2 linked regions of the Nodosilinea sp. FACHB-141 genome follow. The protein of the gene in region 1 interacts with the protein of each later gene in a pairwise test. Links are inferred from orthologs where the notes say so. Each region holds a gene or a part of one and is shown on either strand. Other genes may lie near its edges. The genes, in order: H6F59_RS08185 and bioB.

What was found.
Region 2: the proteins of H6F59_RS08185 (region 1) and bioB interact in binary tests that used the Escherichia coli proteins (3 or more experiments, as listed by UniProt). The link is inferred for Nodosilinea sp. FACHB-141 from one-to-one orthologs.

The regions. Positions count from the first base shown.
Region 1 is NZ_JACJPP010000010.1:36,378-39,556, forward strand. What follows is about bases 324-3,179. They hold H6F59_RS08185 (class II glutamine amidotransferase), read right to left. Parts: upstream 2,212-3,179; coding sequence 1,435-2,211; downstream 324-1,434. Other genes in these bases: H6F59_RS08180 (sulfonate ABC transporter substrate-binding protein), read right to left, coding at 324-984; H6F59_RS08190 (ATP-dependent DNA helicase RecQ), read right to left, coding at 2,362-3,179. Also shown: more of H6F59_RS08180, read right to left, coding at 1-323.
Region 2 is NZ_JACJPP010000007.1:21,462-24,716, reverse strand. The notes cover bases 175-3,106. They hold bioB (biotin synthase BioB), read right to left. Parts: upstream 2,198-3,106; coding sequence 1,151-2,197; downstream 175-1,150. Other genes in these bases: H6F59_RS03630 (DUF4330 domain-containing protein), read right to left, coding at 2,412-2,948; H6F59_RS03640 (TetR/AcrR family transcriptional regulator), read left to right, coding at 256-858. Also shown: H6F59_RS03645 (ester cyclase), read right to left, coding at 1-36; H6F59_RS03625 (M48 family metallopeptidase), read left to right, coding at 3,148-3,255. UniProt on the Escherichia coli protein: Catalyzes the conversion of dethiobiotin (DTB) to biotin by the insertion of a sulfur atom into dethiobiotin via a radical-based mechanism.

The sequences.
Region 1 (3,179 bases):
AATCAGCTCTAGCTCATAGAAGGCGTCGGCAATGCGCTGCTGCTCTGCGATCGCATCGGCCTGTACCGGGTCAAAAATCCAGCTGCGGCGGCGGGTCACCACATCTAAAATCTCTGGCTCCAGGCCGGTGATGGGGGCCAGCACCTCCACCACCTCGGCGGGGCTGTTGTCGGCCCACTGGGCAACTTCAGCGGTATCTTCGAGCAGGGCCACCAGTAGCGCTTCGTTGTCGGCTACAAAGGCTTTGGAGGCCAAGAAAAACTCGCGGTTGGGGGCTAGCTCTTCCCCGGTAGTTAGGGTGCGCGCCCCCACCTGTTTTTCTGAGGCCGCATAGAAGGGGTCCCAAATGCCCCAGGCATCGATGTTGTTTTGCTCAAAGGCGGAGCGGGCGTCGGCGGGGGTGAGGTTCACCGGCTCAATATCTGACCAGGCCAACCCGGCTTTTTTGAGCGCCTGCACCACCAAAAAGTGAGCGCTGGAGCCGCGCTGAAAGCCCACTTTTTTGCCCTTGAGATCGGCCAGGGTTTGCACCGGTGAATCGGCCTGCACCACAACGGCCGAACTCTTGGGTCGGGGTGCGCCGCTACCGACATAAAAAAAGGGCGTATCCGCCGCCTGGGCGAAAATCGGTGGGGCATCGCCGGTGCGGCCAATGTCGATGCTGCCGACGTTCAAAGCCTCCAGCAGGGGCGGCCCCGACTGAAACTCAATCCACTCGACGCGGGTGCCGAAGGTTTTTAGCCGCTCCTCTAGCCCGCCCCGCGCTTTGATCAAAATGAACGGGTCGAACTTTTGGTGGCCAATGCGTAGCACCTTAGCCTTGGCTTCAGTGGCGGCGGGCTGAGGTTCGGTGCTGGTGGTAGAGTCGCTACTACAGGCGGTGACCGCTGCGCTCAACCCCATGCCGCTGGCAAATAGATAGGCAAACGACTTTAGCGACTGTCGTCGGGTAAGCCCCCAAGCTCTAGGGCGATGCTGTGCCATGGCTGTGCCTCCACAAATGATCTGTTCCTGGCGCGGACCTGACCTTGCAGCAATTGCACAAAGCCGAAGCCAACCCAGGAAACTACGGTAAGTCGGTAGAAATACCGCTGTTTGCTGGCGCAGTATGGCATGGGGGCTGAGTGAAGTTCAAGTAAACTCAGTTACAAATGAAATTAAATTTCATTCAATATTTTGATCGAGTTGAAACGTTGGGTATAAAGCTTTGGGTGCAAGGCATGGTTGGCAAAAGACTTACCGGTGTCTGAGCTCTGCCAAATCTGGATGTATTGCCGCAGTTGATTTAGTTAGGACACTTTGACAGGCGAAATCCTCTGGTAGGGGCATTGCACTGCAATGCCCCTACGTCGAACCTGTCCTAAATGTGGGTGTTTGTAATGGTGAAGTTAGGCTAGGACCGTTCAATAGATAAAGGGAAAAGGGCATTCCTGCTTAAGGAGTGAGATGGAGCGGTAAGCCGTCCTGGAAGACCAACAGTTCACCGGGCTGAATGGGGGTCCAGGCCTCGTTGTCGGTCAAAGAAGTGGTGGCGATGACGGCAACGCGATCGCTCGGGGTGGTCAGCTCTTGAAAATCCACCGTAATGTCTTCGTCGATCAGGTGGGCGGCGGCGAAGGGAGCTTGGCGCACGATGTAGCAGAGCTTGGTGGAGCAGTGGGCAAAGCAGTGTTCACCATCCGACAGCAGATAGTTGAAGATGCCGTGGGGGGCGATCGCTGCCGTGATTTCTCGCAGAGCCAGGTACAGGTCTTGAATGGGGGGTTTGCGATCGGGGAACCGCTGCCGAATGTGGTTGAGCATGAGGCAAAAGGCCTGCTCGCTGTCAGTTTGCCCCACCGCGCGGTAGATGCCCTGGTGGTCAAAGGGCAGCGTCGGCAGGTCGCCGTTGTGAGCAAACACCCAGTAGCGCCCCCACAGTTCTCGCTTGAAGGGGTGGCAGTTTTCTAGCTTGACTGGCCCGATGGTGGCCTTGCGAATGTGGGCAATCACATTCATCGATTTGATCGGGTACTGCCGAATGAAGGCGGCCACGGGCGATGAGCTAGACGGGTTGTCGTCGAGAAACACCCGACAGCCTAGGCCTTCAAAAAAGGCAATGCCCCAGCCGTCTTTGTGGTCGTCGGTTTTGCCCCCGCGCGCGCAAAACCCCTCAAAGGAGAAGCAGATATCCGTGGGCACATTGCAGTTCATCCCCAACAGCTGGCACATAATGACGTATCTTCACGAATCTTTCAGTAGCTCTAAGGCTACCTCCGTTACCTCTGCGATCGATACGTCACCAATAAACAACGCCTTGGGGTGGCATTAATCTTCATATGTAATTGCAGTCGCCATAAAATGGCGGGCTGGGGTTAGTGGCTAATCGACCTGATCCAGCAATCGGTACTCTCTGATCAACTGCCTAGCCAGGGTTTTGTAGCCCATCTGATCAAACAAAATCACGATCTTGTCGCCCTCATAGCGCATCACCGTGCCCTCGCCCCATGTTCGGTGAACCACGCGGCTGTTCAACGCAAAGGGCTGCCAGGTATCTTCGTCTTCGACCACAATGCCTGCCTGACAGTTATCGCAAAAGCCACAGGGCTGGTCGCGGGTTTCACCAAAGTAGTTGAGCAAATATCCGCGGCGGCAGTCGCGCAGTTCGGCATAGCCTCGCATCATTTCTAGGCGCGATCGCACGTGGTTTTGATGCCGTTCTTGGGCCTCAACGGCGGCCTGAGAAGCTTCCTCCACATCTGCCAAGTCACGGGCAACCACTTCGCCTGTGGGTAAGGTCTCGACGACATCTACCGCCTCCAAATGGCTGAGGGCGGTAGCCACCTTGGTTCGGGAAAGCTCGGTTTTGGCCTGCAAATCCTGCCGCTTGATCGGGTCATCCTGCTCTTGAAGCACAGTGGCCACCTGGGTCACCTGCTCCACATCCACCTGGCCGCCACTGGCCAGAAAGCGTCGAATATTCAGGTCGTCGAGGCAGTAGAACAGCAGCGCAAAGGCTTTTTCGCCATCGCGCCCCGCCCGCCCAATCTCTTGGTAGTAAGAATCGACGGAATCGCTGATGTTGTGGTGAATCACAAAGCGAACATTGGGCTTGTCGATGCCCATGCCGAAGGCGGTAGTGGCGACCATCACCTCGGCTTCGTCGTCCATAAAGGCGGCCTGGGCGGCCTCGCGATCGG
Region 2 (3,255 bases), on another replicon or contig:
ATTAGGCTCTGTCGCCTGCATAGATTGATTCGCCAAAGTTATTAGAGGCAACAAAACTAAACTAAACGGTTTGGTAAAATTAGTCAATGCCTCGTTAGAATGAGTGTATAGAGCGATACTCTGTTGCTTTGGTTCCTAGGGGATGCTCTGGGGTGAGCAGCGACTTGGCTCAATGCGATCGCAGGGCTGAGTTGCTATGTCTCCCGTCGATCGGGTGCTATACATGAATCAATTGGGTTAGAGAGGTGGCAACGCGTGGTTCAGAGTCCGGCAGTGCTAAATGACAAAGCCGTGCAAATTTTGCAGGGAGCAATGCAAGAGTTTCTGCAAAATGGCTACGCTGGCACCAGCATGGATAAAGTAGCCGCCACCGCTGGAGTCTCTAAACCAACGGTCTACAACTATTTCAAAGACAAAGAGGGGCTGTTTCGGGCGCTGATTCAGTATGTGGCCCAGGCTCGGTGTGAGCAGGTGATGGGCGACGGCAACCTAGAGGGCCGTCCTGAAGTGGTGATTCGGCGCTTGATTACCAACGCCATTGAGAGCGAGCTCCACGACCTCGACTATCAAAATTTTGTGCGTCTAGTGGCGGGTGAGTCGGGGCGTTTTCCACAGCTAGCCCAGGCTTTTGTGGAATACCTCACCAAACCCGCCGCCGACCAGCTCACCGACTATCTCAAGGGCTGCCCAGAACTAGATTTGCCCGACCCAGAGGCGACAGCGCGGGTGGTGCTGGGCGCGACGGTGTTTTTTATCATGACCCAGAGTGTGATGCACGGCGAGCACATCATGCCCATGGAGCCCAAGCGTTTGGTGGATAGTTTGGTAAACCTGGTGACGCGATCGCAGGCTGCCTAAGGTTTCTTAAACTCACCGCCCACCGAAGCCATCGAGATTGGGTGCCGCGCTATCTACTCACCCTCAGCAGGCACGGTTGTTTCCTTGTTGAAAAGTAATATTGCCTGTATATGAGCTTTGGCCCCCAAGCCTCCAACTCTGGGGGCCTCAGCTCCTCCTAAAATTGGGGGTGGGGGGCGAAGCTGTGACGTAGTTTTCCTCTCTACAAACATGAAACAGCCCTGTCCCCAGCCTGTGCTCGGTTGAGTAGGATGCCATCGGTCTACGCGAGAGTTGGTGGGCGGTGCCCGCTCTACGGAACTGCAGAGACTGCTTCTGGCAGCTCCATGGCCTCGCCGTCAGGGCCTTCGAGCACAAACCCAGCATCGCGAATCATGGCGTAGTCAGCCTGAGCGGCTTGCCCAGGGGTCGTCAAGTAATCGCCCACAAAAATTGAGTTGGCGGCATAGAGCCCCAGGGGCTGAAGCTGCCGCAGCTGCACTTCCCTGCCACCGGCAATGCGAATTTCTTGGGAGGGCAGCAGCAGTCGGTAGAGGCACAAAATCCGCAGACACTGACGCGGGTTCAGCTCGTGGCGCCCCTCAAAAGGTGTGCCCTCGATGGGAATCAGAAAATTCAGCGGCACACTGGTCACTTCCAGTCGCCGTAGGGCTAGGGCCATATCGATAATGTCGTCGTTCGATTCGCCCAGGCCAAAGATGCCCCCAGAGCAGGTGGTCATGCCCGCCGACTGCACCGCTTGAATAGTATTCACCCGGTCATCAAAGGTGTGGGTGGTGCAGATCTCGCCGTAGTTAGCTTCGCTGGTGTTGAGATTGTGGTTTACCCGATCTACCCCCGCCGCCGCCAGCTGCTGGGTTTGAGTTTCGTCGAGCAGGCCGAGGCAGGCGCAGATTTTCATGGGGTAGCGTTCTTTAACCTGGCGCACCACGTCGAGCACTTCACCAAAGACGCGATCGGAGGGCGATCGCCCTGAAATCACCATGCAAAACGTACCGGCCTTTAGCGTATTGGCCCGCTCAGCCGCCGCCAGGATTTTCTCCTGGGCCATAAAGGGATATTTTTCGATTTCGGCAGCAGAGATTTTCGACTGCGAGCAGTAGTGACAGTCTTCGGGGCACAAGCCGCTTTGGGCATTGAGCAAAAAGTGCAGCCTTACCCGGTTGCCCCAGTAATATCGCCGCACTCGATAGGCTGCCGCCAGTTGATCGAGCAGCTCTGTGTCAGGGGCAGTAAGGACAGCGTCAGCCTGCTCTCGACTCAGCACCTCACCAGCTAAAGCCTGGTCTGCCAGAGTTTGCCAGTTGACACGGGAAGTCACAGTAGAAGTGGCAGTCATAGCGGTGAGGTAAGTAGTTTGGGAGAATAAGGTTTCTATTGTCTCAGATTAGATCCCCATAGCTTTCCGGGTATAAGGGCGACCATTTCTCCCCAAACTCAGGAGGCGCAGAATCTCAGTAAGACCTGGGCAGAGACGCATCTCCGCTTGGCCCCCTTGACTGGTCTTGTTTAAGCAACTGAGGGGGAATCAAGAATGTAAGACAGCGGCCGGCCTAGCTATTTTCTAAAACCCGCACATCTACGGTGCTGGCGTTGAAATTGTAGAGATCGCCATCCAGCTCAATCGGAGTACCCACTTTGACCTTACTGTTGCCAAACACTGGCCCAGTATCAGTAATTTGGGCATCGTCTTCGAGGGTGATGAGCATGTCAAGTGTGTAGTTCAGCTCGGGGCGAGGGTCGGGCAGGGCTTTAACCGTGCCATCGGGTTGGGGCACAGTAGTACTGCGAGGCAGCAGCACCGCGTTTTTAATCTTGACCTGGCCGTAGGGCTGGTTGCGAATGATGATGTTAGTGGTTTCAGAATTCTTAATGGCTTCAAATAGCCGTTTGGGGTCAGAGGAGGAGAGACCACGCACCATGACGTCTACTTCCACTGGCTTGGTGGTTGCCCCGACCTGCGCCACTGACCCTGAGGTGCCCGGATATAGAAAAATACCAAACAGCACCATCAATATAATGAGCGCCGCCGCAACATCTAAAATGCTGACTTTGCCGAACAGGCGGCCTTTAGCGTCGAGTAGGGTCATGGCTGGGGTGCCCTCGCAGAGGGAAAAGGTGAGTGGTTTTAATAGAGGAGAATGTCGATCCCATTGAACCACAGGGTGGCTCGTTTGAGGCGTGAGCTTGCCCTTGCGCGATCGCACCTGTACCTAGTGCCCATAGGATAGCGAGGCCAAATTTATTACTGACCACTAGCTGTGGTCGCCAGACGCGTAGCGGGGCAAGATGGATATAGTTCTGTACCTCAGCGGTACTTGGGGCATTCCTATGCTTACTCCTCTCACGCAACTGACAAAAAATTCTTTTTTGCGCCGCGGGCTGTACGGCTTACTG